3 regions of the Sphingomonas sp. CFBP 13728 genome follow, and region 3 is predicted to be linked to each of the others. Evidence: predicted binding sites of a transcription regulator. Region 3 holds the regulator's gene; each other region holds the start of a gene.
What was found. The regulator LexA, encoded in region 3, represses DNA repair genes until DNA is damaged. The targets are predictions, from matches to a motif close to GTTCCNCNCTTGTTCT.
Positions count from the first base shown of each region.

Region 1 (9,956 bases), on a different contig from region 3:
AAGGAGCTGTCGGTCGTCCGCAACGTCGTGCCGCTGGTCAAGAAGTTCGGCGACCTCGTCGGCTCGGGCCTCGCCGGCATCACGATGTGGGCGGAGCATCTCGGCATCAAGTTGCCCTTCACGATGCACCACCACCCCGACAACGAGAGCCTGTGGCGCAAGGATCTCGTCAAGCCGATCGTCTATCCGAAGCCCGACGGCGTCCTGACCTTCGATCGCCTCTCGTCGGTGTTCGTCTCGAACACCAACCACGAGGAGGACCAGCCGGTCCACCTGACGCTCAAGGATGCGAGCGTGCCGATCGAATACAACCTGCCGATGTACGACGAGCCCGCGCAACGCTATTGCCCGGCCGGCGTTTACGAGGTGGTGGGCGAAGAGACCGGCGATCCGAAGTTCGTCATCAACGCGCAAAACTGCGTCCACTGCAAGACCTGCGATATCAAGGACCCCACCCAGAACATCAACTGGGTCGTACCCGAGGGCGGCGGAGGCCCCAATTATCCCAACATGTAAGCGTCTGTTTCTAGCCGTAGGTCTTGCCGTGGCGGCGCCCGCCACGGCTGCGCCGGCTGATCTCTCCGCCTATCTCAAGGCTCGCGTCGCCGACGCCGCCGGCCAGCCGGACCTCGCGGCGACCAGCTACGCCAAGGTGCTGGCGGCATCGCCCGACGATCCCGTCGTCGCGATCCGCGCCTATCGCGAGGCGCTGGAGGCCGGCGACGTGCCGCTCGCCACCCGCGCCGTCGCGGTACTGAACAAGGCTGGCGTAGCTCCCGCCGACGCAGCACTGATCCCGCTCGCCGATGCCGCCCGCCGCAACGATGCGAAGGCCGCGAGCGCAGCGATCACCACGTTGTCGAGCGGCCCCCTCGTGGTCCTCGCGCCCTCGCTCTACGCGTGGGTCGCGCATGCCGAGGGCCGCGATCCCGAACCCTCGCTAGCGACCGCCGCAAAAGACCCCGTCGCCAACCGCTTCGCCACGGAAACGCGCGCGCTGATCGCCGCCGCACCGCGCAAGCAACCGCTCACGATCGGCGTCTCGCGCCTGCTCGCCCGCCTTGCCAGCGACCTCAGCGCAGGCGAACCCTCGCCGTTGTCGATTGCGCTAACCCAGGCCGCGCTGCGCGCCGACCCCGGCTACGACGCAGCGCGCGTGCTCCTCGCCGACGCGCTCGCCCGCAACAAGCTGGTCGACCGCGCGCTCGTCGTCCTCGACGGCGTCGACGCCAAGAGCCCCTCCGCCCCGGCAGCCGCCGCCGAACGCATCGACATCCTCGCCACCGCCGACCGCAACGGCGAAGCGCTTGCCGCCGCCAAGAACCGCGTCGACCAGAAGGGGTCTGAGCCCGCCGACTGGCAACGCTACGCCGACCTCCTGCTGACCACCGGCAACCCCGCCGAAGCCGCGACCTGGTACCAGCGCATCATCGCTGCCGACGGCGCGAAGGGCGGCAGCTGGGGCAACTGGCTGCAATATGGCGGTGCGCTCGACCAGGCCGGCCGCTGGCCCGAAGCGCGCGACGCGCTGGAAAAAGCCGTCGCCCGCGGCCCCGCGCAACCGCTCGCGCTCAACTATCTCGGTTTCGCGCAAGTCGAGCACGGCGACGACATCCCCGCCTCGATCAAGCTGCTCGAACGCGCCAGCCGGATCGATCCCACCAACGCTTCGATCACCGATTCGCTGGGCTGGGCCTACCACCTCTCCGGCAACACCGCGCGCGCTCTCCCCCTGCTCGAAACCGCCGCGCAAGCCGAACCCACCAACGCCGAAATCGCCGACCACCTCGGCGACGCCTATTGGAGCATCGGCCGAAACTACGAAGCGCGCTACGCCTGGCGCGCCGCCTTGCTGACCGCCGAACCCGCAGACACGGCGCGCATAACCGCCAAGATCGCCAACGGCCTCCCGCCCAAAGCTCGCCGTTGAAACCCCTCTCCCACCGGGAGAGGGAAGGGACCCGCAGGCGTGGAGAGGGCAAGGCGAGTTGACGGCAAAGGGGCGATTTCGCGAGATCACCACCAAATTTTGAGCGCCGAAAGAGCCGCGGCAGTGATCGTGACAATGCCCGCAACTGGCGAGGCGTGCCGCGCCTCAGGTCCGCCGTCATCCTGACGAAAGTCAGGATCCAGAGTCAAGGACGGCACCAATCGTTACCCTGGATCCTGACTTTCGTCAGGATGACGCGCTTAAACCCGCCGACATCACGCGTACTACGCTAAGCCGCGCTAGACCCCTTCGCCGCCAAACCCCGAGACCGACAATGCCCGCCATCACCGAACCCGCCCCCGCCAAGATCAACCTGGCGCTCCACGTCCGCCGCCGCCGCCCCGATGGCTACCACGATCTCGAAACCCTCTTCGCCTTCGCCACCGACGGCGACGTGGTCACGGTAGAACCCGCCCAAACCGACAGCTTCACCATAACCGGCCCCTTCGCCGCAGCACTCCTCCCCGCCCAAAACACCACCCCGACCCCCAATACCCCCCCGGCGACGGCCGGGGCCCAATTGGGAACGGCACATGACGAAGCACCCCGCTCGTCCAGCGCCGCCCCCTGGCAAGGCAACCTGGTAACCGCCGCAGCAGACGCCTTCACCACCGCCTTCGCCTCCGAGGCCCACCACGCCATAACCCTCGAAAAGCACCTCCCCATCGCCTCAGGCATAGGCGGAGGCTCAGCCGACGCCGCCGCCACGCTCCGCGCGCTGGCCCGCCTCCACGGCGTACCCCCAACCGACCCCCGCCTCCACGAAATCGCCGCAAAGCTCGGCGCAGACGTCCCCGCCTGCCTCGCCAACCGAACCACGTTAGGCACCGGCAAGGGCGACACCCTCACCACCCTCGAAGGCATGTCCGGCACGCCCCTCCTGCTCGTAAACCCAGGCGTCGCGGTCTCCACCGCCGCGGTCTTCAAGACCTGGGACGGCCGCGACCGGGGCCCGATCCCCGAAGGCAATCTCCTCGACCGCGCAAAAGCCGGCCGCAACGACCTAGAACCCCCCGCGCTGGCCCTCGCCCCCGAAATCGCCGAAGTCCGCACGCTCCTCGACAAGGCGCACGGCGTCCTCCTGTCCAGAATGTCCGGCTCCGGCGCCACCTGGTTCGCCCTGTTCGAAACCCGCGAAGCCAGAGACGCCGCCGCTACCGCCGCCCAAGCCAAAGGCTGGTGGACCCTAGCAACAACCCTCGCGTGATCGATCAATAGGCGGCGGCACCTTTGAGACTGGGCGCTACCGCACCGCCACCGCCCGTCATCCTGACGAAAGTCAGGATCCAGAGCGGCAAACGAAACCGCCCGTCACGACCAGTTCGTGACACCATCGACGATTCGATCGCCGCCAAAACCCCGCTCGAACAACCAGAACCGATCTCGACCAAACTCTGCCCGGCCCATCTCGTTACTCCGGATGTGTACGGCGCTTATCCCCTTCGAAAACGTGGAAGTCCGCAGTCATACGGCACCACGCCCTCGCCTTGTTCTCCCGCGAAGGCGGGAGCCCAATCGGGATCCCCGCCTTCGCGGGGAGACATGTCTTACTTGCGCGCAAGGGACAGCCGCCGCCGTGTTCAGGGGACTAGCGCTCCGCGGACTCAATGGTCGACGAGCGCGGAACGGTGGATGCTGAACCAAGCCCTGCATGACTAAACTCGGTAACCAATCGCGGCCGTTGCGAAACGCACACCCTTTCTGAAAAACCTATCGTTCCCCACTTGTTCCAAAAGAACAAAGAGAATACATGGTGTTTGACGCGTTGAATGGCACGCGCGCTTGCTTTAGCGATGGGAGCATATTCGATGGCCGCTAATCTGAAAGTGATCGACACCGGCATGGCAACCGCAACCAACGACCGGCAGAAGGCGCTCGACGCCGCGCTCGCGCAGATCGACCGCGCCTTCGGCAAGGGCTCGGCAATGCGCCTGGGCTCCAAGGAAACCATGCAGGTCGAGGTCATCTCGACCGGCTCGCTCGGGCTCGACATCGCGCTCGGCGTCGGCGGCCTGCCGCGCGGCCGCGTGATCGAGATCTACGGTCCGGAAAGCTCGGGCAAGACCACGCTCGCGCTCCACGTGATCGCCGAAGCGCAGAAGGGCGGCGGCACCGCGGCGTTCGTCGATGCCGAGCACGCGCTAGACCCGGTCTACGCCAAGAAGCTCGGCGTCAATATCGACGAACTGATCGTCTCGCAGCCCGACACCGGCGAGCAGGCGCTCGAGATCGTCGATACGTTGGTCCGTTCGAACGCGATCGACGTGCTCGTGGTCGATTCGGTCGCAGCACTCGTGCCGCGCGCCGAAATCGAAGGCGAGATGGGCGACAGCCATGTCGGCCTTCAGGCCCGCCTGATGTCGCAGTCGTTGCGCAAGCTCACGGGTTCGATCAGTCGCTCGCGTTGCATGGTGATCTTCATCAACCAGCTCCGCATGAAGATCGGCGTCATGTACGGCAACCCTGAGACGACGACCGGCGGCAACGCGCTCAAGTTCTACGCCTCGGTTCGCCTCGACATCCGCCGCATCGGCGCGATCAAGGCGGGCGAAGAGGTCACCGGCAACCAGACCCGTGTGAAGGTCGTCAAGAACAAGGTCGCCCCGCCGTTCAAGCAGGTCGAGTTCGACATCATGTACGGGCAGGGCGTCTCCAAGCTCGGCGAAATCCTCGATCTCGGCGTGAAGGCCGGTCTCGTTGAGAAGTCCGGCGCCTGGTTCAGCTACGACAGCGTGCGCCTCGGCCAGGGTCGCGAAAACTCGAAGACGTTCCTCAAGGACAACCCCGAAACCGCCGACCGCCTCGAAAAGCAGATCCGCGCGCGCACCGACAAGGTCGCCGAAGAAATGATGGCCGGCCCCGAAGAAGGCGACGACGCCTGACCCCACTTTCCCTCTCCCCCAGGGCAGAGGGAGGGACCCATTGCCTTCGCAATGGGAGGGTGAGGGCATGGTGCTTGGCCCATGGCTCATGAGGCCGAAGATGCGCACGACCGATAGTTCGAACACATGGTGAACTGACATGGCGCCAGCCTACTTCCCAACACCACCCCGGCGAAGGCCGGGGCCCAGTTGGCATGACCTTGCAAATAAAACCCTGCGCTAAACCAAGCTCTTTAGCGGCAATGACCCCACATTCTTGAACGAGCCGACCCCCTCTTGTTCTCCCGCGAAGGCGGGAGCCCAGTCTGGATCCCCGCCTTTGCGGGGAAACAGGGAAAAGCAGCGCGACGGGCTTGGGAAACCCTCGAAATCCCGCAACGCCAAACCGTCACCAGCGTCTATACTTCCTATACTTCACTCCAAACCACCGCCCCGACCGCAATGGAAAAAGCACCCCAGCCCATGACCACCGCCCACGACTGGACCGGCAGAATAGGCAACGTCTGGGCCGCAGAATGGCGCCGAACCGACCGCAGCTTTACCAATCTGACACCGCACTTGAACGCAGCGATCCTGTCCGCCGCCATCCCCCAAACCCGCAAGATCATCGACATAGGCTGCGGTGCCGGCGCGACCACGTTAGCCACCGCCCAAGCGCTCCCGACCGCGCAGATAACCGGCATAGATCTCTCACCAAACCTGATCGAGATCGCCAAACACCGCGCCAAAACCCAAACCAACGCCCGCTTCGAGTGCGCGGACGTCACCGCCGCCGCCCCGAACCACGCCCCAATCGACCTCTACGTCTCCCGCCACGGCGTCATGTTCTTCGCGGACCCCGTCGCCGCCTTCACGATATTAGCCGAAGCCGCCGCCCCCGACGCAACGCTAGTCTTCTCCTGCTTCGCCGACCGCGCCGCCAACCGCTGGGCCACCGAAATCATCACCGCGACCGGCCGCAATGCAGACGCTCCGGCAACCACCGCACCCGGCCCCTTCGCCTTCGCCGACCCGACCTACGTTGCGAGCATCCTCGAGAAATCCGGCTGGCACGTCGCATCACCCGAGCATGTCGAATTCGCCTACCGGGCAGGGGAGGGCGCCGACCCCGTAACCGACGCCGTCGACTATTTCCGCCGCATCGGCCCCGCCGCCTCCGCCATCCGCGACGCCGCCCCCGAGGAACGCGAGCGCCACATCGCGCGTCTCACCCAGGTCTGCGACCGGCACCGACTCGGCGACACGGTGGAATTCCCCGCCGCCGCCTGGATCTGGACCGCGCGCAAATCGTCCAAATAAAAAACAGGGGGTTCAGCATGATCATCGTCCACCACCTCGAAAACTCGCGATCGCAGCGGATCCTCTGGATGCTCGAGGAACTCGGCCTCCCCTATGAGATCAAGCGCTACGAGCGGAACAAGGCAACGATGCTCGCCCCGCCCGAACTTAAGCAGGTCCACCCGCTCGGCAAGTCGCCGGTGATCGAAGATGACGGTCAGGTGGTCGCCGAAACGGGCGCGATCGTGGAATATCTCGTCGACAAGGCGGATGGCAAGCTCGGCGCCCCCGCCAACCGCGCCGACGCGCTGCGCTACCGCTTCTGGCTCCACTATGCGGAAGGCTCGATGATGCCGCCGCTGCTGCTGAAGCTCGTCCTCTCGCGCATCCCGATCCTGGGCAAGGCGGCGACCAAGAAGATCCAGCCGATGATCGACGTCCACCTCGACTATGTTGAATCCGAGCTGTCGAAGCGCCCCTGGTTCGCCGGCGCCGAGATGACCGCCGCCGACATCATGATGAGCTTCCCCCTCGAAGCCGCGCGAAGTCGTGGTGGCCTGAACGAGTCCCGTCCCGCGACGATCGCATGGCTGGCCAAGGTCCACGCCCGCCCGGCATATCAGGCCGGCCTCAAAAAGGGCGGCCCCTACGCCTACGCTTGAGTAGCGCAAGTCTGGAACCAGAGGGAGCCAAGAAGACGACCTCTCCCCCAAACACCTCCCCGGCGAAGGCCGGGGCCCAATTGGAGAGGTCGGAGTAACGAAGCGCACCGTTCGTCAGCCAGGTTTCCCAATTGGACCCCGGCCTCCGCCGGGGAGGTACTTCTTCAGCGGTCCGCCAGCGTAAAACGGCACCCTTCAGAGGTCACCGGTTCAAGATCGCCGTCCAACATCAAACCTGCCCCGGCCCGATCTTCTCGTAGCTGTCCACGTCCACCTTCGGCCCATGCCCGGTAGGCGCATGCGGGAAATCACGGTCTGCCGGCTCGCGTTCATCAAGTCCGCCCTCCCACTTCGCAACCACAGTCGCGGCCACGGCATTCCCGATCACGTTCGTCGCCGACCGGCCCATGTCGAGGAAATGATCCACCGCCAGGATCAGCAGGATCCCCGCCTCCGGGATCTTGAACATCGACAACGTCCCCGCGATCACCACCAGCGACGCCCGCGGTACGCCTGCGATGCCCTTCGACGTCACCATCAGCACCAGCAGCATCGCGATCTGCTGCCCGATCGGCATGTGGATGCCGTAGGCCTGCGCGATGAACAGCGACGCGAACGTCATGTACATCATCGACCCGTCGAGATTGAACGAATAGCCCAGCGGCAACACGAAGCTCGCGATCCGCGGCGGCACGCCGAACCGGTCGAGCGCCTCCAGCGTCCGCGGATACGCCGCCTCGGACGATGCCGCCGAGAACGCGAGGATCAACGGATCGCGAATATACCGCACCAGCAACCGCGTACGCGGCCCGATCAGCAGGAACGCGATCCCGATCAGCATCGCCCACAGCAGCGCCAAGCCGATGTAAAAGCTCAGCATGAAGTAGCCGAGCTGGCCGAGGATGGCCGGCCCCCGCTCGGCGAGCGTCGCGGTCACCGCTGCGAACACCGCGAACGGCGCGAACCGCATCACGTAATTGGTGATCTGGAGCATCACCGCAACCAGCGCCTCGATCGCCTTCACGAGGGGCGCGGCCCTCTCGCCGACTGCGGTGATCGCGACGCCGACGAACACCGAGAACACGACGATCTGCAAGATCTCGTTGCCCGCCATCGCCGCGATCATCGAATCGGGGACGATGTGCGTGATGAACTTGGCGAGATCGAACGCCGCGCGGTCGACGCCGCTCGACGCGGTCGCGGGCGGGATCGCGAGCGCGAGGCCGACGCCCGGCTGCAACACGTTGACGAGGATCAGGCCCAGCGTGAGCGACAACAGGCTCGCGCAGATGAACCAGCCGAGGCTGCGCAATCCGACCCGGCCCAGTGCGCCGGTATCGCCCATATGCGCGATGCCCACGACCAGCGTCGAGAACACCAAAGGCGCGATGATCATCTTGATCAGCCGCAGGAACAGCGTCGTCACGATCGAGAAATAGCCCGCGATGTCCTTCAGCCGTTCGGCGGACTCGGCCGTGCCGTCGTCGATCGACGCGTTCAGGATCCAGCCGACGACCATCCCCGCGACGAGGCCGAACAAGATGTAATAGGTTAGCCGCTTGGCCATTAATCGCTCCCGAGAAGTGCGAACAGGGAAGGGGATTGCGGCGCCTGGGTCAAGGACCCTATCGTCCGGCGATGTCGACTGCACGCCACAAGCCCGCCTTCAGCCCCTCGCGCCGCGACCTGCTGAGCCTCGCGATCGCAGCACCATTGCTGTCGACCACCGCGATCCTCCGCGCCGCCGAGCCCGACCTGTCGGCGCTGTCCGACATCACCGGCGCGACCAGGCCGATCGACGCCACCGAACGCGCTGCGCGGCTGGTCCGTGCGCAATCGCTGATGAAGGCGGCGGGCATCGGCGCAGTGCTGATCGAGCCGGGATCGTCGATGATCTACTTTTTGGGCGTCCGCTGGCACACGAGCGAGCGGCTGACGCTGGCGGTCCTCCCGGCCGAGGGCGACCCGTGCATCGTCACGCCGTTCTTCGAGGAACCGTCGGTGCGCGAGACGCTCGCCGTTCCCGCCGAGGTCCGCGTCTGGCAGGAGGACGAGAACCCGCTAGCCGTGGTCGCCGGGTTCCTGCGCGACCGGAAGCTTGCCACGCGGCCGGTCGGGCTGGAAGCGGAGGTGCGGTACTTTGCTTATGCGGGGCTCCAGCGCGTGCTGTCCGATGCGAGGATTGTCTCCGCCGATCCGATCATCCGCGCCTGCCGGATGATCAAGACCCCCGCCGAGATCGCGTTGATGCAGGTGGCGACCGAGGTCACGCTCGCCGCGTATCGCTGGACCTACGCGCGGGTCGAGAAGGGCATGACCGGCCCGGAGATCGGCGCGCTGATGAACGCCGCGACCCGCCAACTCGGCGGCGCGCCCGAGTTCGCGCTCGCACTGATCGGCGAGGCGTCCGCCTACCCCCACGGCAGCCGCGAGATCCACCGCGTCGCCGACGGACAGATCGTACTAATGGACTGCGGCTGCACCGTGCAGGGCTATCAGTCCGACATCTCGCGCACCTGGGTCCACGGCGCCGCGACCGCCGATCAGCGCAAGACGTGGGACCAGGTCGCCCGCGGGCAACAGATCGCATTCGCCGCCGCCAAGATCGGCGCACCCGCCGGAAGCGTCGACGACGCGGTTCGCCGGCATTACGAAACGCTCGGCTATGGCCCCGGCTACAAGCTCCCCGGCCTGTCGCATCGCACCGGCCACGGCATCGGCATGGACGGCCACGAACCCGTCAACCTCGTCCGCGGCGAGATGACCAAGCTGGCGGCGGGGATGTGCTTCTCCGACGAGCCGGGGATCTACATTCCCGGGAGGTATGGCGTGCGGATCGAGGATTGCTTCCACATGACGGATGTGGGCCCGAAATGGTTCAGCGAGCCGCCCAAGTCGATCGACGCACCGTTGGGGTAAGGGACCTTAACGATAGCGCCACCACCCCGGCGAAGGCCGGGGCCCAGTTGGAAAGGTGACAATAATCGAGCGCAGTCCTTTGTTAGCAACGTTCCCCAACTGGGCCCCGGCCTCCGCCGGGGTGGTGGCCATGCCGTACCCAAGTGTCCGACATCTTGTTCTCCCGCGAAGGCGGGAGCCCAGTCTGGGTCCCCGCCTTCGCGGGGAAACATGCGCGCTTTGTTT
Region 1 covers NZ_JACYUS010000003.1:542,363-552,318, reverse strand. The annotation lists gene IFT67_RS15495 (electron transfer flavoprotein-ubiquinone oxidoreductase) at 1-516, shown strand, start outside; gene IFT67_RS15490 (tetratricopeptide repeat protein) at 545-1,930, shown strand; gene IFT67_RS15485 (4-(cytidine 5'-diphospho)-2-C-methyl-D-erythritol kinase) at 2,265-3,197, shown strand; gene recA (recombinase RecA) at 3,799-4,872, shown strand; gene IFT67_RS15475 (class I SAM-dependent methyltransferase) at 5,335-6,171, shown strand; gene IFT67_RS15470 (glutathione S-transferase family protein) at 6,189-6,812, shown strand; gene IFT67_RS15465 (dicarboxylate/amino acid:cation symporter) at 7,042-8,379, opposite strand; gene IFT67_RS15460 (M24 family metallopeptidase) at 8,451-9,731, shown strand.
Region 1: a site for LexA is predicted at 3,706-3,721, ahead of recA (recombinase RecA). Genes of this name have one in related genera too.

Region 2 (9,956 bases), 290 kb from region 3:
CGGCGGCCGGCGATCCGGACGCTGACCGCGCAGTTGAGCGCTGACGAGGTCGAGGAAGGCATCGCGCTGGTCGAGGAGCTCGCCGCGCTGGCGGCGTGCGAGCGACAGGAGGTCGGGCTCGACCGGCTGGTGCTCGGCGTCAAGTGCGGTGGCTCGGACGGGTTGTCGGGACTGACCGCCAACCCGCTCGTCGGCCGAATGAGCGACCGCGTCGTCGGCGCCGGCGGGCGTGTCGTGTTCACCGAGATCCCGGAGATGTTCGGTGCGGAACAGGCGCTGATGAACCGCGCCGCCGACGTCGCGGTGTTCGACGCGATCGTCGGCGTGGTGAACGGCTTCAAGCAGTATTTCATCGATCACGGCGAGCCCGTCTCGGAAAACCCCTCCCCCGGCAACGTCGTCGGCGGCATCACCACGCTCGAGGAAAAGTCGCTCGGCGCGGTGCAGAAGGCGGGCCGCTCGACGATCGCCGACGTCATCCCCTACGGCGCGCAGGCGCGGATCGACGGGCTGACGATGCTGGAGGCGCCCGGCAACGACGCGGTATCGTCGACCGCGCTGGCCGCCGCGGGCGCGACCATGATCCTGTTCACCACCGGACGCGGCACACCGCTCGGCTTTCCCGTGCCGACGATCAAGATCGCGTCGAACAGCGACCTTGCGCAGCGCAAGCCCGGCTGGATCGATTTCGACGCGGGCCAGGTCCTAGCCCAGGGGTTTGCCGCCGCTGAAACCGCGCTGGTCGACTGCATCCGGTCGATCGCGTCGGGCGCCGAGACCGCTGCCGAACGCAACGGCGAACGCGAGATCGCCATCTGGAAACGTGGAGTAACGCTGTGACACGACTGACGTACGCGACGCTCGTTCGGCTGCCGACGACGATCCCCAGCCCGCTCGGCCGCACGCCGCCTACGATCGGTATCGTTCATTTCGGGCCGGGAGCATTTCACCGCGCGCATCAGGCTGCGTATGTCGACACGCTGCTGGCGGAGGACCCGCGCTGGGGGATCGCCGCGGTATCGATGCGGAGCAAGGCGACCGTCGCCGCGCTCGCCGAGCAGGACGGGCTCTACACGCTCGCGGTGCGCGATGCCGATTCGTCGAACCGGGTGATCGGCGCGCACCGGCGGTTTCTCGGTCCCGACGATGCCGCGCAGACGCACGCGCTGCTGGCCGACCCCGCGGTCCGGCTGGTGACGTCGACGGTGACCGAAAAGGGCTATTGCCTCGCCGCCGACGGGACGCTCGATCTGTCCCATGCCGACATCGTCCATGATCTCGCGGACACCGCGACGCCGCGCAGCCTGATCGGCTGGCTCGTGGCGGGGCTCGATGCACGACGCGTCGCGGGAATTGCGCCGTTCGTGCCGATGCCGTGCGACAATCTGGCGAACAACGGCGCCAAGCTCCACGCCGCGCTGGTCGCCTTCGCCCGCGCGCGCGATGCGGGGCTGGCGGACTGGATCGCGGGCGAAGTGCGCGTGCCGTCGACGATGGTCGATTCGATCACCCCCGCCTCCGACGCCGCGCTCTACGCCGACGTGGCGGAAACGCTCGGTCTCGAAGACCGCGCGGCCGTGCAACGCGAATCCTTCGTGCAATGGGTGATCGAGGACATCGGCGTTCCCCTCGGCCCCGATCTCGCCTCGGTCGGCGCGACGATCACGCGCGACGTCGCCAGCTATGAGAAGGCCAAGCTGCGGATCCTCAACGGGGCGCATTCGACGCTGGCCTATGTCGGCCTGCTGCGTGGCGCGACCAGCGTCGCGGATGCGATGCGCGACGCGGATCTCGCCGGGTTCGTCGATGCGATGATCCGCGACGACATCATGCCGATGCTGCCGGCCACCGCCGGGCTCGATCTCGATGCGTATCGCGCGGCCGTGCTCCAGCGGTTCCGCAACCCGGTCATCGTCCACCGGCTCGACCAGATCGCGCAGGACGGTTCGCAAAAGCTCTCCTACCGGCTGGGCGACACGCTGATCGCCAACCGCCGCGCGGGCCGCATGCCCGCCGGCATCGTCACCGCGTTCGGCGCATGGGTCGCCTTCCTTATCCGCCAGGCACGCGCCGGGACGCCGATCGTCGATCCGGCCGGCGAGCGCCTTGCCGCCGCCGCACGCGACGGCACGCCCACCGACGTGGTCGCGCGCCTGATCGATGCGGCGCTGGGCTTCCCCCCCGAACTGCGCGGCGACGATGCGGTTCGCGCAGCCGTCGCCGATGCAGCCGAACGCATCGCGCGCGGCGACTGGACCGCGCTGGGGGCAAGGCATGCCGGCTGAGGACGATCACGACGACGCGGCGGCTCCGGCGAACGGCAAGACGACCTACCGTGCCCCCGCGCTGGAAAAGGGGCTCGATATCCTCGAACTGCTCGCCACCGAGCACGCCCCCCTCACCCTGACCGCGATCGTCCAGCGCCTGCAACGATCGACCGGCGAGCTGTTCCGCATGATCCAAGTGCTCGAACAGCGCGGCTTCGTCGAGCAGACGATGGAGGGGTATTCCCTGACCTCGCGGCTGTTCGACATGGGGCTGGGTCGCCCGCCGATCCGCAACCTGGTGGAGACTGCGCTGCCGGTGATGCGCAGCCTGTCGCTCGAGACCAAGCAATCCTGTCATCTGGTGTTCGCATCCAGCGGCGACATGGTCGTCGTCGCGCGGATGGAATCGTCCGAACAGCTCGGCTTCTCGGTCCGCGTCGGGCATCGCCGCCCGATCCATCATGCCGCGTCGGGCATCGTCCTGTATGCGTTCCAGCCGGCGGAGGTTCGCGCGCAATGGGAAACGCTGTTCGTGCCGCCCGCCACGCCGGCCGAACGCGCCGACCTTCATGCCGAAGCGGACGCGACGCGCGCACGCGGGCATTTCAACGCGCCGAGCAGCTTCACCGAAGGCATCACCGAGCTGTCCGCCCCGATCCTGCGCGGCGATCACGCCGCGGCGGCGTTGGCGATACCGTTCGTCCGGACCAAGGTGGCGCCGATGGCACTCGACGACGTCGTCCTGCGCCTATGCGACGCCGCAGCGGCGATCTCGCGGATGCTGTCGCTCAACGACGGCCGTATCTGAGCCGCGTGCAAAGGAATCGATCGTCGAGCGGCGTTACAGCGCGACGACGGCAGGCATGAAGACATAGCCGTTGCCGCGCACCGTGCGGATGATCTCGACCGGATCGACCGCGAGCAACTTGCGCCGTAACCGGCTGATGTTGACGTCGATGGTCCGACCGCGCGCGGTGCTGTCCGACCTCCCCGACCGCTCGATCATCTCGTCGCGCGAATGGACCTTTTGCGGCTCCATTACGAAGATGTTGAGCAACTGGAACTCGCCGTCCGTCAGGCGGACGGTGGTGCCGTCCGGCGCGTGGAGGAGGCGCATGCGGGTGTCGAGCCTCCAGCCGGCAAACGCGAGCGCCTCGACCGACGCCACGCGCGCAGGTGCGCCGGCGCTTGTGCCGGCAGAGATCGCGCCACCCGTCGCCCCGTTTCCACGGCGACGCAGCACGGACCGGATCCTTGCGAGGATTTCGCGGGGGCTGGACGGTTTCGTGACGTAATCGTCGGCGCCGAGTTCGAGCGCGACGACGCGATCGACCTCGCCCGCGAGCGCCGAAAACATGATGACGGCGGGTGCATCGCCGTCCTGGGCCAGCGTGCGCAGGACGGACAGCCCATCCTCGCCGGGCATCATCATATCCAGAACGACGAGATCGCATGGCGACCGATCGAGCCGGGAGCGAAGCGCCGCGCCGCTCTCCACCGCCTCGGCGCGAAGCCCGTGATCGACGAGGAACTCGGTGAGCAGCTCGCGCAGTCCGGGATCGTCGTCGACGATGACGATCCGCGGACTTTCAGGTCGGATGCCGTCGGGTGCGTCCGGATAGTCGCCGTTGTCGGGAACGCGGGAAATGGGGGCCGGCAGCCCGTGATGGTTTGCGATCATGACGGTCTGATGCAGGTTATGTTTGTCCGGGATATGTCTGGACACCTTCCGTATATTAGCGCGCGAATAACGCGTCTCGTGACGGCTGCCGATGACGTCGACATTGTGCGAAACGCAAGACGGCGCTAGCGGCACGTCGCCATGTCGATCGCCGCCACCACATCCCCGCCTAAGTCCTTGAACTGGCTTCGGCCTTTGTCGGGACTACAGATACTCAAGCGTGGCGACGTGCCGATCACGCGGGTGCAGATCTATGGCCAGCGGTGCAGCGGGACGAATCTGGTCACGCGCGCGATCGAGGCCAACATGCCGGGCATCGAGATTACCGAGGCGTTCGGGTTCAAGCACTGGTTCGTGCCGCCGCAGACGTTGTTCGTGAAGGATACGCTGGTGCTGGTCGTCGCGCGCGATGCCTTCGACTGGGCGCGCAGCCTGCACCGCCAGCCCTGGCACGCGCATCCCGACCTCAAGGCGCAGCCGTTCGACGTCTTCATCCGCAGCCACTGGCACAGTTATTGGGACGATCATTTCGGCCACATCGAGCCGGGGCATCCGATGCAGGGCGGCGAGATGCTGCATGAACGCGATCCCGAGACGGGTGAACGCTTTGCCAATTGCATCGCCAAGCGCACCGCGAAGCTGCGCCATTGGTCGACGCTGACGAACCGCGCGCACAACGTGGCGTTGCTCGGCTATGACGCGTTCGCGCGGGATCCGGGGGCGTTCGTGACCGCTCTCGGCGCGGCGGCGGGAATCGCCTGCCGCGAGCCGTTCGTGCCGATCACCAGCTACAAGGGGCAAGGCCATGCGCCCTATGTCCCGACGCCCTATCCCCCGCTGGAGGCCGACGATGCCGAGCACATCACAGCGTGGCTCGATCCCGAGGTGGAGGCGGCGTTCGGGCTCTCCGCCCGGCATGACGCGGTATATTAACGCACATCAATCGCGTTTCCGGGTGATCTCTCTAGGGTCGGCGTCATGAGCAAGCCGATCACCTTCTTCATCCACCATCAGGGCCGTGGCCACGCGAACCGCGCGATGGCGATCATCCGCGAATTGCCGGCGACGCGCGCGGTGACGATCCTGACCGCGAAACCCTCGTTGTTCGACGGGTTCAAGCGCCCCATCACGATCGCCGCGCTGCCCGACATGATCGGCGCGCCGGTGCCGACGCCCGGCCTGTTCGCGCAGGCGACCCCCGAGGTGATGCACTGCGTCCCGCTCGGCGTGGCGAAAACGCGGGCGACGATGCGGACGATCGTCGACCATCTCGACGACGTCGACCCAGCGCTGTTCGTGGTCGACGTCTCCGCCGAGATCGCGCTGCTCGCACGGATCGCCAGCGTCCCCGCGATCAGCATCCGGATGCACGGCGACCGGCTCGATCCCGGGCATCTCGGCGCGTATCAGGCAAGCGTCGGCCTGCTCGCACCGTTCGGCGAGGCGCTCGAACAGGCGGACACTCCCGACTGGGTGCGCGCCAACACCTGCTATGCAGGCGGCCTCTGCACGACAGTCGACGACGTCCCGACCAAGGCGGAGGCGCGCGCGAAACTGGGGCTCGATCCCGATCAGGAGATCGTCGTCGTCCTCACCGGTGGTGGCGGTGCGGGAACGCCCTACGCGCCGCTGACGATGGCCGCGCGCGCCGTACCCGACGCGCGATGGCTGGTGCTGGGGCCCGTCCACCGCGAGGGCCACGAGACCGATTTCGGCAATCTCGTCGAACTCGGCTGGGTGCCGGGCGTGACCGATCACATCGCCGCCGCCGACGTCGTCATCGCCTCGGCTGGCGACAACACCGTGCACGAGATAGCCCGCGTCGGTCGCCCTTACGTCTGCGCGCCTGAGTGGCGATATTTCAGCGAGCAGACGCGCAAGGCCGAACGGCTGGCCGAACTGGGCGCGGCAGTGGCGCTCCCGGCATGGCCGGGCGCGCTGACGCCGTGGCGCGGCATCCTCGACGCCGCCAAGGCGCTCGACCCAGCGGCGCTCGCGGACCTGTACGATGCCGACGCGGCAAAGGTGGCAGCGGACTATCTGGAGGATCTGGCGGTCTCGCTTTGGGCGCCCGCTACAGTCGACTAGATTGAAACCCGCCCCCGCGAGGGAGGTACGCGATGAGCGCGGTCCGTTCAGCGCCGGCACCCGACTAGGGTGTAAGCGTCACGAACGTATCCATCACCCGCTTCCGGCCTGCGCTCTCGAAGTCGATCTCCAGCTTGTTGCCCTCGATCTCGGCGATCGCGCCGTAGCCGAACTTCTGGTGGAAGACGCGCATGCCGAGCGACAGGTCGTCACGGCCCTTGTTGCCGAGGCTGATCGCGCTCGATCGGCTTTCGACGACGCGCGCGGGTTTGGTTGAGAAGGTGCTGCCGGTGCCCGACGCGCGCTGCCAGCCGGGGCCTCGGCCAGTGCCACGAGCAACGTCCGCGAACGGATCGGCGCGGTCGGACCAGTTAGCTTGCCAGAGGCTTGCGCCGCCGGACATCGTGGTTTCGGTGTCGATATGCTCAGGCGGAAGTTCGGCGACGAAGCGCGAGGGGATCGAGGAGTTCCACTGGCCGTAGATGCGGCGGTTCGCCGCGTGGATGATGACCGCGAGCCGGCGTGCGCGCGTGATCGCGACATAGGCTAGGCGGCGCTCCTCCTCGAGGCTCTTCACGCCGCCTTCGTCCAAGGAGCGCTGCGACGGGAACAGGCCTTCCTCCCAGCCGACCAGGAATACGGTGTCGTATTCGAGGCCCTTGGCGGCGTGGATGGTCATGATCGTGACCTGCGGATCCTGCGCGCCGCCCTCGTTGTCCATCACCAGCGAGACGTGCTCCAGGAACGCGCCGAGCGAGTCGTACTCCTCCATCGCGCGGACGAGTTCGCTGAGGTTCTCGAGGCGGCCGGTCGCCTCGACCGACTTCTCGGCCTGGTACATCGCGGTGTAGCCGCTCTCGTCGAGCAACTGGCGCGCGAGTTCGGCGTGCGGCAGGCTGGTCGCCATGTCGCGCCAGCGGGCAATGTCGCCGACCAGCCGTCCGAGCGACTTCTTCGCGGCCCCGGTCAGTTCGTCGGTGTCGAGGATGCGCGCGGCGGCGGTGGTCAGCGGCGTGCCGGTGGCGCGCGCGAGCTGGTGGATGCGCGCGACCGCCTTGTCGCCGAGGCCGCGCTTGGGGACGTTGACGATGCGTTCGAAGGCAAGGTCGTCGGCCGGCTGGTTGACCACGCGGAGGTACGCCAGCGCGTCGCGAATTTCGGCGCGTTCGTAGAAGCGGAAGCCCCCGACGATCTTGTACGGCATGCCGATCGCGATGAAGCGGTCCTCGAACTCTCGCGTCTGGTGCTGCGCGCGGACCAGGATCGCCACTTCGTCGAGGCTCTTGCCGGAGCGCCGGACGATGTCGATCTCCTCGCCGACGCGGCGTGCTTCCTCGGGACCGTCCCAGACGCCGATGACCTTCACCTTCTCGCCGACGTCGCGCTCGGTCCAGAGCTGCTTGCCGAGCCGGCCGCCATTGTTGGCGATCACGCCCGAGGCCGCGCCAAGGATATGCGGCGTGCTGCGGTAATTCTGCTCGAGGCGGATCACCTTCGCGCCCGGAAAGTCGCGCTCGAACTTCAGGATGTTCTCGACCTGCGCACCGCGCCACGAATAGATCGACTGGTCGTCGTCGCCGACGCAGGCGATGTTCTTGCGCTCCTGCGCGAGCAGCCGCAGCCAGAGATATTGCGACGAATTGGTGTCCTGATACTCGTCGACCATGATGTATTTGAAGCGCTGCTGATACTGCGCGAGCACGTCACGGTGCGTCTTCAGGATCACCAGCATGTGGAGCAGCAGGTCGCCGAAGTCGCAGGCGTTGAGCGCGATCAGCCGCGCCTGGTATTGCTGGTACAGCTCACCGCCGCGGCCATTGGCGTAGCGTTCGCTCTCGCCTGCATCGATGTCGGCGGGGACGAGGCCCTTGTTCTTCCACTGGTCGATCAGCCCGGCGAGGCTGCGCGTCGGGAAGCGCTTCTCGTCGATATCGGCGGCCAGGATCAGCTGCTTGAGCAACCGCAACTGGTCGTCGGTATCGAGGATCGTGAAGTTCGATTGCAGCCCGACCAGTTCGGCGTGGCGACGCAGCATCTTCGCGGCGATCGCGTGGAACGTGCCGAGCCACGGCATGCCCTCGACCGCATCGCCGACCAGCCGCCCGACCCGCTCGCGCATCTCGCGCGCGGCCTTGTTGGTGAAGGTGACGCTGAGAATCTCGGACGGCCACGCCTTCTTGGTGAAGATCAGGTGCGCGAGCCGTGCCGTCAGCGCCGCGGTCTTGCCGGTGCCGGCGCCTGCGATGATCAGGACGGGCCCGTCGGTGGTCAGCACCGCCTCGCGCTGCGGCGGATTGAGACCGCGCAGATAGGGAGGCTCTGCTTGCGGCGCGGACGTTTGGGCGATCTGGTTCACCGGTGAACAGGTAGGGAACGGGGGCCGATGGGGCAAGCGGGTATGGCTTGCGCAGATTGCCGATACGTGGAACAAGTCAAGAACACCACGGGAGGCGGACATGCTGGCGGGACGATGTCATTGCGGAGCGATCGGCTATGTCGCGGAGGGCGAGCCCGAGCATCATGCGCTCTGTCATTGTGGCGATTGCCGTCGCAGCGCAGGCGCGCCGATGGTCGGCTGGATCGCGTTCAAGACCGAGCAGGTGACCATTTCGGGCGATCCGGTCACCTACGAATCGTCGGCGACTGGCCGAAGGCAGTTCTGTGGAAAATGCGGAACGGGGCTGTTCTACGCGAACGCCGCATACCTGCCGGGGATTATCGATATCCAGTCCTGCACGCTGGACGACCCCGAAGCTGCGCCGCCGGGCGCGCATATCCAGGTCGCGGAGCGGTTGGCGTGGATGACCGACATAGTCGCGCTGCCGGCGTTCGATCGCTATCCCGGCATGTAGGCCGCGCCCTATACGTTAATGCGGATAGGCGGCCAAACCGTGCCGTTTCATGTGGCTGACCGGGTGATTTGCTCGGTCCCGGATCAAATTTTGGGTCGGCGTCTGAGAGAAATAGGCGAGTCGCGGCGGGTCCTCGCTCCGTTCGACGACGCGCCCGGTCGATTAATCGTATAAACCCGGACCGCCGCCGAACCGTCTCGGAAGCGACGCGCAAGCGTAACGATCGCGGCGTAGGGCTCGCGCCAGCAACGTGGTTCGTGATCGCAGAGGCCGCATTCAGAAAGGCCTTACGAAACGCAAGCCGTTGCCCGCGCGCTATCGAGCGTGCGGACCGCAGGACCATTTGAGGACATCATCATGAAGATCTCGATCAGCGCCGCTTGCGCGGCGATCGTCGGCGCATGCCTTTTATCCACCAGTGTCACGGCCGCGCCGTTACGCGATCCGGTCACCATCCGCGTCAGCCTCGCGGGTGCCGACCTGACCAGCGAGGCCGGGCGGACCGCGTTCCAGCACCGCCTGCGAGCCGCGATCTCCACCGCGTGCGCACCGCGTACCGGCGGGCTCGACGCATTCGGCGACTCGCAGCAATGCCGGCGCGAAATGATCAAGGACGCCAGCGTCCAGGTGGCGGCGTTGCTCGGGCGCAACGGCGTGCAGCTGGCAAGCAACGTCGCGCCGCGATGACCCGCGAACGGGGCGGCACGGCTGCCGCCCCGTCTTCGGACCAGCCTCCCGCGACGTCTTGATCGGGCCTGTCATAAAGTTGTCATCGTTAGGGCCGACTGCACGCGCTATGGCTACCTCCACATTCACCGCGGATGCGATCGCTTCGACTCCCCGCAGCGGCCCGAAGCTCGATCATTCGCTGCATCCGTCCGGGCGGTGGATCTTCTTCGCGATCCTGCTCGGCGGACTGGCCTATGCCGGGATCAGCATCGCCACCGATACCGCGCAGGTCGGCGAGAGCTTGGCGGGCGGCGCGTTCGCGTTTCTCGCGCTCGCGTTGCTGATCGCACTCGGGTTCGAGTTCGTAAACGGTTTTCACGATACCGCCAATGCGGTCGC
Region 2 covers NZ_JACYUS010000001.1:849,470-859,425, forward strand. The annotation lists gene IFT67_RS03635 (UxaA family hydrolase) at 1-840, shown strand, start outside; gene IFT67_RS03640 (mannitol dehydrogenase family protein) at 837-2,285, shown strand; gene IFT67_RS03645 (IclR family transcriptional regulator) at 2,275-3,075, shown strand; gene IFT67_RS03650 (response regulator) at 3,109-3,948, opposite strand; gene IFT67_RS03655 (hypothetical protein) at 4,177-4,881, shown strand; gene IFT67_RS03660 (glycosyltransferase) at 4,927-6,036, shown strand; gene IFT67_RS03665 (ATP-dependent helicase) at 6,101-8,383, opposite strand; gene IFT67_RS03670 (GFA family protein) at 8,493-8,888, shown strand; gene IFT67_RS03675 (UrcA family protein) at 9,246-9,575, shown strand; gene IFT67_RS03680 (inorganic phosphate transporter) at 9,685-9,956, shown strand, end outside.
Region 2: a site for LexA is predicted at 8,396-8,411, ahead of IFT67_RS03665 (ATP-dependent helicase). Genes of this name have one in related genera too.

Region 3 (9,956 bases):
GCGTGTTCGACTCGGTCGCCGACGCACGACGCTCCGCCGCATACGCCTGGTTGCGCTGCATGAAGCAGCCCGACTGGCCACCCGTGCCGACCGCCGAACACGTATCCGGCAATCCGCCAGCCACACGCCCGACCTGATCCATCGTCGCCGCGCGGTTCACCCAGCTCTGGTTCTGCGCCGCGACCGGCTTGTCGTCTCGCAGCGATTTCGGGATGCGATAAGGCTGGTCCAGCGTCGAACACACGACGATCTCGCCACCGCTCGACTTCGGGCATTTCTGGTCGCCGGTCAGCGTGACGCTGCGGATACGCTGCGGCGGCGTGTCGACTTGTGCGTCCTGCGCCGAGGCCATGGCGGGAAGTGCGATCAGTGCAGCGAGGACGGCGGTACGAAACATCGGTTAAGCTCCTTTGAAAGGATAACGTCCAGCACGCGGCATTGCTCCGCCCTGAATGATAGCGCTCATATAGGAGCGGTGCTCCGCTCTCGCGACTGCAGCACGACAGAATTGCGACCGCCCGTCCAACGGCCTCGGTTTGCGGCAACACCGTTGCGCGGCGTGACGCATCGGCTATGGCGGCGCCATGATCCTCGTCGTCGACAATTACGACAGCTTCACCTGGAACCTCGTCCATTATCTGATGGAGCTTGGTACCGAGGTCGAAGTCGTCCGCAACGATGCGATCTCCGCCGGGCAGGCTCTGTCGTCGGGCGCGGACGCGTTCCTCATTTCCCCCGGCCCCTGCACGCCGACCGAGGCGGGCGTAAGCCTCGACTTGGTCGCCGCCTGCGCCGATGCCGGCAAGCCGCTGCTCGGCGTGTGCCTCGGCCATCAGGCGATCGGCCAGCATTTCGGCGGCAAGGTCGAGCGCGGTGGCCTGATGCACGGCAAGACCTCGCCCGTCGTCCATGACGATACCGGGCTGTACGCCGGGCTGCCCTCGCCGTTCATCGCCACGCGCTATCACTCGCTGATCGTCAACGCAGTCCCCGACACGCTGGTCGTCAACGCGACCGCGCAGGACGGCACGGTAATGGGCTTCCGCCACGAGACGCTGCCGATCCACGGCGTGCAGTTCCACCCCGAGAGCATCGCTACGGAACACGGCCACGCGATGCTGGCCAACTTCCTCAAGATGGCCGGTATCCCGGTGATACCGCGCGAAGGCCTGGAGCTGTGACCACGACCACCGTTCTCCCAGACCCCAGCTCCCCCCTCTCCCGCGAATCTGCCCGAGAAGCGTTCGCCGACATCCTCGACGCCCGAGCGAGCGACGACGCGATCGCCACCTTCCTCACCGATCTGGCGACCCGCGGCGAAACCAGCATCGAGATCGCCGAAGCCGCGCGCGCGCTCCGCAACCGGATGATCCCGATCGACGCCCCCGCCGGCGCGATCGACGTCTGCGGCACCGGCGGCGACGGCCACCACACCTTGAACGTCTCGACCGCGGTCGCGCTGGTCGTCGCAGCATGCGGCGTCCCCGTCGCCAAGCACGGCAACCGCGCCGCTTCCAGCAAGGCCGGCGCCGCCGACACGCTCGAAGTCCTCGGCCTCGACATGGACCGCGCCGGCGCCACCGCGGAGGCGAGCCTCAACGAGATCGGCATCGCCTTCCTGTTTGCCGCCAACCACCACCCGGCGATGAAGCGCATCACCCCGATCCGCCAACGCATCGGCAAGCGGACGATCTTCAATCTGATGGGCCCGCTCGCCAACCCGGCCGGCACCACCCGGCAACTCATCGGCATCGCCCGCCCCGACTATGTGTCGCTCTACGCCGAAGCCCTCGAACAGCTCGGCACCGAAGCCGCGCTCGTCGTCTCGGGCGAAGAAGGCCTCGACGAACTGTCGGGTGCCGGCCCCAGCATCGTCGCCTCGGTCGGCACCGCCGCGCTGCCCGGCACGGTTACGCCCGAAGACGCTGGCCTCACTCGCCACGCGATCACCGACATCCGCGGCGGCGACGCACACCACAACGCCGACGCGCTCCGCCGCCTGCTCAAGGGCGAGGCCGGCGCCTACCGCGACGCCGTCCTGCTCAACGCCGCCGCCGCCTTGATGGTCGCCGGCACCGTCCCCAATCTTGTCGACGGCGCGGCCAAAGCCGCCGCCGCCCTCGACACCGGCAGCGCCGACGCGCTGCTCGCCCGCTGGATCGCCTACTGACATGACCATGCTCGACCGTATCCTCGAGACCAAGCGCGCCGAAGTCGCCGCGCGCAAGGCAACCACCTCGCTCGCCGACATCGACGCCGGCATCGCCCGCATGTCGAAGCCCCGCGGCTTTCGCGCCGCGCTTGATGCGAAGACCGGCTACGCGCTGGTCGCCGAGGTGAAGAAGGCCAGTCCCTCGAAGGGCCTGATCCGCGCCGACTTCGATCCCGTAGCCCACGCCCGAGCCTACGAAGCCGGCGGCGCCGCCTGCCTCTCGGTCCTGACCGACGAAAAGTGGTTCCAGGGCTCCGACGCCTATCTGACCGCGGCGCGCGACGCCGTCTCGATCCCCGTCCTGCGCAAGGACTTCATGGTCGACCCGTGGCAGTCGACCGAAGCACGCGCGATCGGTGCCGACTGCATCCTGATCATCGTCGCAGCACTCGACGACATCCAGATGGCCGAAATCGAGGCCTCCGCCCTCGAATGCGGCATGGATGTGCTGGTCGAGGTTCACGACGCGCACGAGATGGAGCGCGCGCTGAGGCTCAAGTCGCGGCTGATCGGCGTCAACAACCGCGACCTGCGCGACTTCTCGGTCGACTTCCAGCGCACCTACGACCTCGTCGGCAAGGCCCCCAAGGACTGCACCTTCGTCGCCGAAAGCGGACTCACGACCCGCGCCGAACTCGACGCGATGGCCGCGCACGACATCCACTGCTTCCTGATCGGCGAAGCGCTCATGCGCCAGGCCGACGTCGAAGCCGCTACTCGGGCGCTCGTCGGATGACCGGCCTGACCCACATCGACGAAGCCGGCGCGGCAAGGATGGTCGACGTCGGCGGCAAGGCGGTCACCGCCCGCGAAGCCATCGCCTCCGGCCGCATCACCATGTCCGCCGAAGCCGCCGCGGCGATCGGCGCCGGCACCGCGAAAAAGGGCGACGTGCTCGCCGTCGCGCGCGTCGCCGGCATCATGGCCGCCAAGCGCACCAGCGACCTCATCCCCCTCTGCCACCCGCTCCCGCTCACCAAGGTGGAAATCGACCTCGTCGTCGACGAAACCGGCGTAACCGCCACCGCCACCGCCTCGACCGAAGGCAAGACCGGCGTCGAAATGGAAGCGCTCACCGCCGCCACGGTCACGCTCCTGACGATCTACGACATGGCCAAAGCGATCGACAAGACGATGGTCCTCACCGACATCCGCGTCCGCGCAAAGTCCGGCGGAAAATCCGGCAACTGGACCGCCTAAAACAAAACCCTCTCCCCAAAGGGGAGAGGGAAAGACGCCAAAGGCGGCGAGGGTGAGGGCAAGCCAAGCAGTTTGCCGTCAATTCAGGGTCTCAATCCCCACCCATAGCCCACTCATGATCCTCCACGATCGTAGACTCCACCGGCCGCCCCGCCGCATCGAGCGAAGGGTCATACCGAAACCGCTCCTCGATCAACCGGCACGTCAGCGCATCCAACTCCCGGCTCCCGCTCGATCTGGTCACCCGGCACCGCGACACGCGCCCATCGGTCTGCACAAGATACCGAACCGAGACCCGCCCCCGGATCCCCGTCTCGGCCGCCTCGCGCGGATAGTCCGAATCCTTCAACCGCCCCTTACGCCACCGCGGCGGCGTCTCCTCGCCCCCGCCGCCGTCGCCATCGCCATACCCACCGCTGCCGGTGCCATTACCAATCCCGCCACTCCCGGTCCCCGGCCCGCGAATATCCGAAGCCCCCGCCGTCGCCTGCGCCCCCACCCCAGCCTTCTCCGCAACGACGACAGGCGGCGGCACGACGATCGGCACCACCGGCGGCGGCGCCACCACCTCGGTAGCCTTCGACTTCAAATTAGGCGGCGACGCAGCCCCTTCCGGCTTGCGGCTAGGCGAAGGCCGAGGCCTCACCTTCTCCTCGGGCGGCGGCGGCGGAGGCGGCGCCGCATCGAACACCTTCAACGCATCGGTCACCGCCGCCGGCATCGTCACCACCAGCCCGTTGAGCAGCGCATAGCCCAGCACCCCCGGCAACAGGACCGCGCCCACCGCCGCCCCGATCCTGTCTCTCGCCCGAGGCTGATTGCGTGTCATCATACTGATCTGGTGTCTCTTTCCCCCAAACAAAGCCCCACACCGGATGAACCCGCGCTGGCCAGAGGTACGAAGGACGCGAAGGCCATCACCCGCATCCACTTACCGCCCCGGAAGAAAGCAGCGGCGCCAACCTCCCAGCACCACGCCAGCGAACTGGCACCACCCCCGCGAACTAACACCACCCCGGCGAAGGCCGGGGCCCAATTGGGAAGGCCAACATTATAGCGACAACCATCCGCCCAACCCTTGTTTCCCCGCGAAGGCGGGGACCCAGTCTGGGCTCCCGCCTTCGCGGGAGAACAAGAAGGCGGTAGCTAACGTTCGATATCTACCCGCCCAGACGGCGCCAGCGGCTAAGCTCGCCGCGCCGCGCTAAGCCAACAACGCCTGTCCTACACACCAAACCCATGGCAGAGCACGGAACCTACCCCCACGCCCCGCGCTTCCCCATACAACACCCCAAAAGCGCCAACCGCCAAAACGCTCCCAGCGTCTACACTTCCTATACTTCACTTTTCAGAACCGCCCAAAGACAGAGCCTTAGCATGACCCTAGTCCCCGTCGCCGAAGCCCAGACCCGCCTCTTCGCCATGGCCCCCCGCGTCGGCCACGAGACCGTGACGCTACGCGAAGCCGCCGGCCGCTGGGCCGCCGAGGACATCCTCGCCCGCCGCACGCAGCCCGCCGCCGACCTCTCCGCGATGGACGGCTACGCGATCCGTTACACAGACCTCCCCGGCCCCTGGAAAGTCATCGGCGAAAGCGCCGCCGGCCGCCCGTTCACCGGAACAGTCGCCCCCGGCCAAGCCACCCGCATCTTCACCGGCGCCGCCATGCCCGAAGGCGCCGACACCGTCATGGTCCAGGAAGAAGCCGAGCGTGACGGCAAGACCCTGATCCTAGCCGGCGAAGGCCCCCCGACACTCGGCCGCAACACCCGCCGCAAGGGGCTCGATTTCTCCACAGGCATCCGCCTGATCGCCGCCGGCGACCGCCTCAGCCCCGCGCGCATCGCCGTCGCCGCGACCGGAGGCCACGGCAGCCTCACCGTCAACCGCCGCGTTCGCGTCGCCGTCGCCGCCACCGGCGACGAACTCGTCCCCCCCGGCTCGACCACCGACGGCGTCGCGCTCCCCGAATCGAACGGCATCATGCTCGCCGCGATGCTCGCTGACATGCCCGTCGATATCATCGATCTCGGCATCCTCCCCGACAATCTCGAAGTCCTCCGCGAAGCCTTCGCCAGCGTGCAGGCAGACCTGCTCGTCACCACCGGCGGCGCGTCGGTCGGCGACCACGACCTCGTCCGCCCGGCGATCGAAGCCGCCGGCGGTACGATCGATTTCTGGCGGATCGCGCTGCGCCCCGGCAAGCCGATGATGGCCGGCCGGATCGGCGAGATGATGGTGCTCGGCCTCCCCGGCAACCCGGTCTCCGCGTTCGTCACCGCGACGTTGTTCGTCAAACCCGTCGTCGCGCACATGGCCGGCGCATGCGATCCGCTCCCCCAGTCAACCCATGCACTGCTCGGCGAAGACCTGCCTGCGAACAACGCCCGCACCGACTATCTCCGCGCCGAACTGCGCGACGGCAAAGCCTATGCCTCGACGATCCAGGACAGCTCGATGCTCCTGACACTGGCCCGCTCGACCTGCCTCATCGTCCGCCCCGGCAACGCACCGGTTGCAAAGACAGGCGAATCGGCGGAAATCCTCGTGATCGCGTGATACGGACGCTTGACGGCGTTAATTATGTTCCATAGAAGTTCCCAGTCTGTTCCGGACGGAGAACCGCCATGCTCACGCGCAAGCAGCACGAACTCGTCTGCTTCATCAACGATCGCCTCAACGATACCGGCGTCTCGCCGTCGTTCGAGGAGATGAAGGACGCCCTCGACCTCAAGTCGAAGTCGGGCGTCCACCGTCTGATCAGCGCGCTCGAGGAGCGCAACTTCATCCGCCGCCTGCCCAACCGCGCCCGCGCGCTCGAGGTGCTGCGCATGCCCGAGCGCCCGGAAAAGAAGACGCCGTCCAAGCCGTCGAACGTCAAGGCCGCGCCCGCCGCCGCGACCCCGCAACCCGCCAACGACGTCATCGAGATCCCCCTCCACGGCCGCATCGCCGCCGGCGTCCCGATCGAAGCGTTCGAAGGCAGCACCATGCTCGCCGTCCCGGCCGCGCTGCTCGGCACCGGCGAACACTACGCCCTCGAAGTCTCGGGCGACTCGATGGTCGAAGCCGGCATTCTCGACGGCGACTACGCCCTGATCCGCCGCACCGAAACTGCACGAGACGGCGAGATCGTCGTAGCGCTGATCGAAGACAGCGAAGCCACCCTCAAATACTTCCGCCGCGAAGGCGCCATGGTCCGCCTCGACCCGGCAAACCGAGCCTACGACCCCCAACGCTACGCCCCCGCCCAAGTCCGCGTCCAAGGCAAACTCTCCGGCATCCTCCGCCGCTACGACTAAGCCGCGGAGGGGTAGCCGATGTGGCTGCCCGGTGTGCCGGCGTTGTTCTCCGGTCGCACCGGCGAGGCAGGATGCCGATCGGCAGGACGGATTCCTCATTGCGTCGGTTACCGGGCAATAGAATTGTTCAACAAGCCCGGCAACTTGAGCAAGAGCGTTGAAGATAGCGCAAGTGTTTTGATACAGTCTTCACACAATGCCGTGAGTCGCGTGGGCGTCTATTTTCAATGCGACATGGCATTCGGAAGACGATTCCACATTTCATTGCAAAACGGCGCTTGCGGCCCAAATCTATAATCTCTGTGCCTCCGCGCCTTTGCGCGAATATCTCGTCGACAACCCTCAGCGCAACAGAAGATTGGTTCGCGCAGAGGCGCAGAGACGCAGAGGTGTTCCGCTCCGAGAAGAACGCCGCTGTTCCAAATGCCATCGGAATGAGACCCAGACAACCACTCGCCAAATTTACTCTGCGCTGCAAAATTTCTCCGCGGCTCCGCGTCTCCGCGTGAACATTCATCTGACTAAAATCGCCCGCGGCTACGGATGATTGTGCTCACGTAAAGGCGCAAAGCTGTTGTGTCTGGACCAGCCTACCGTCCTCCCCAGGCACAGAGGAAGCCGACATGACACTCTCGTTTATTAAAATGGCCGCGGTTTATCAGGTCATGCCGCCTTCGCGCCTTTTGCGTGGTTAATTTTACGCGTCAGCGTTTCCCATTTACTCGAAACGCCGATGCTGAGCCCCGAAACCCGCCCTGCTGCGGCTTGAATGGAGTGCGTTCGAGGATTGGCGGGTCGCGCCAAGGGTGGCGGTCGCCCGCGTTCAGTATCGTCACGACCGTCCCCGCCCCCAAGGTCAGCGCGACGCCGCCCGTCCGCCGGAGGACGCGGCGATCCAGTTTCAGCCACCGCGGTACGCACCGTTTCGGCAGCCCACGTTCGCTGACAACAACGTCGGCGCTCCGACAGGCGGTGATCAGCTCGGCGATCGGGACCATATAGGCGCTGCGCGTCGCAAGGACCCGCCACATCCGTCCCCGTGCGGCGATATCGGTGACGCACAGATCGCGACTGCACCGCGCATCGGGTTGGTCCGCCAGCAACAGCGGCTCGCCGTCCACCCCACCATTCTCCGCCAGCATGTCACGCGTATAGTCGCCCGCCCTATCGCGCAGCATCGCGAGCCCCGCCGCCGTCCGCACCGCGACATGACGCCCGTCGCCGGTCACGAGAACATCCGGCGCCGGCGTCGTCAGCGCCCAGACCGCCCCGATCGCCAGCGGGACCACCCCGAGTCGCCGCCACCGCGTCCGCCACAAGGCGATCCAGATGCCCCCGACGATCATCAAGGCGAACGCCGCCGTCGGCATCGCTGGCAAGGACCGCACCGATCCTGGCGCGCTGGCAACGATATGCGCCAGCCACAGCAGAGCATCGAGCGAGCGCTGGACCAGCCACCATATCGGCGCTCCGAGCCCGCCCGCATCGAGCAGCAACGCCAACGCTTCCAACGGCATAACGACGAAGGTCGTCAGCGGGATTGCGATGATGTTGGCGAACGCGCCGTAGAGCCCGGCCTTGTGGAAATGATAGACGGCGATCGGCATCAGCGCGAACTCGACGAGCAGGCCGGTGAGCAACAGCGATGCTATGCCGCGAGCGAGGCGGCGCGGCCTGCCTTCCTCATGGGGGCCGAAGAACGCGCGAATGGCTGGATGCTCGTGCAGCGCCATGATCGCGGTGATCGCCGCGAACGAGAGCTGGAAGCTCGGCCCCGCCGCCGATTCGGGTAGAACCAGCATGACGCACGCCGCCCCCGCCGCGACGAGGCGCAAGGTCATCGCCTCTCGGCCCATCGCCAGCGCCGCCAGTACGAGCAGCGCGGCGACGCACGACCGGATCGTCGGGACCTGGCTGCCGGTCAGCAACGTATAGCCGATCGCCGCCGCCGCTCCCGCCAACGCAGCGATCAAAGGCAAGCGCGCGTGCAGCGCTAACCAAGGACTCAGCGCCAGCAGCCGCAGCACGATCAACATCGTTGCCGCCACCGCTGCGGTGATATGCAACCCGCTCACCGACAGCAGATGCGCGAGTCCGGCGCGGCGCATCGCTTCCGAATCCTCCTCGCTGATCGCACCGACGTCGCCGGTTGCGAGCGCTGCGGCGATACCGCCTGCGCTGCCGTCCAGTCGCGATACGATGTGGTGCGAAAGCGCGCCGCGGATGCCGGCTCCCGACTCGCTCGGCGTCGTCACGACCACCGGTGCGAAACCTCTTCCTGTCGCTCCGATCCCGCCGAACCAAGCAACTCGGGCGAAATCGTAGGCGCCCGGCACCGCGGGCAGCGGCGGCGGCATCAGCCGCGCCCGCAGACGCACGACCGCTCCCGTTCCCAGCAGCTTCGGCGCATCCGACTCCGCCAGATTGACGCGGATGCGGTATGGCAGGGTCACCGGTTGCCCGTCGGTCTCGGCGCCCTTCCCGATCGGCAGCAGCGTCAGCCGGACCAGCTTCCGCGCCACCAGCGGCTCAATCGCCTCCACCCTCGCGGAGAAACTCGCGACCGACGGTCCGCCCAGCACTGGTCGCGCTACCAACTCCGATCGCGCCCAGATGAGACCCAGACCCAGCGCCGCAGTCAGCAACCCAATCGCGAGCGACCGCGCCGCACGGCCACCCTGCCCCACCGCCAGACATGCCAACCCGCTCGCCACCAGCAGCAGTATTGCCACGCACCACGCTGCCGGATCCGGCAGCGCGAACCACAACGCGATTCCCGCACCCAGCATCACCGGCAGCCACAGCACCAGCTGGTCGCGCTCCGCCTCCAGCCAGCGCTCCACGGCGAGCCCGACGACAGCCCCCCATCGCGGCACGCCCATTTGTCGCCGCCAAGGACGCATGCTAGGGGCGGCGACGGCTGTTATGGCCATCGTTTCTCCATTGTTTCATCAGTCTGGGAGCACCCGCGGTTGGGCGCAATATCTGATACGGGCACCGCCAATTCGGCCGCACCCGTGGTTACCCGTTTCGCTCCGTCGCCGACGGGGTTCCTGCATCTTGGCGGCGCGCGCACCGCGCTGTTCAACTGGCTGTTCGCCAAGGCAAATGGCGGCAAGTTCCTGTTGCGGATCGAGGATACAGACCGGGTCCGCTCGACCCAGCCGGCGATCGACGCGATCATCGACGGAATGCGCTGGCTCGGGCTCGACTGGGACGGCGATGCCGTCATGCAGTTCGCC
Region 3 covers NZ_JACYUS010000001.1:554,980-564,935, forward strand. The annotation lists gene IFT67_RS02240 (hypothetical protein) at 1-397, opposite strand, end outside; gene IFT67_RS02245 (anthranilate synthase component II) at 585-1,181, shown strand; gene trpD (anthranilate phosphoribosyltransferase) at 1,178-2,170, shown strand; gene trpC (indole-3-glycerol phosphate synthase TrpC) at 2,172-2,948, shown strand; gene moaC (cyclic pyranopterin monophosphate synthase MoaC) at 2,945-3,412, shown strand; gene IFT67_RS02265 (energy transducer TonB) at 3,504-4,196, opposite strand; gene IFT67_RS02270 (molybdopterin molybdotransferase MoeA) at 4,790-5,971, shown strand; gene lexA (transcriptional repressor LexA) at 6,040-6,714, shown strand; gene IFT67_RS02280 (ComEC/Rec2 family competence protein) at 7,419-9,596, opposite strand; gene gltX (glutamate--tRNA ligase) at 9,687-9,956, shown strand, end outside.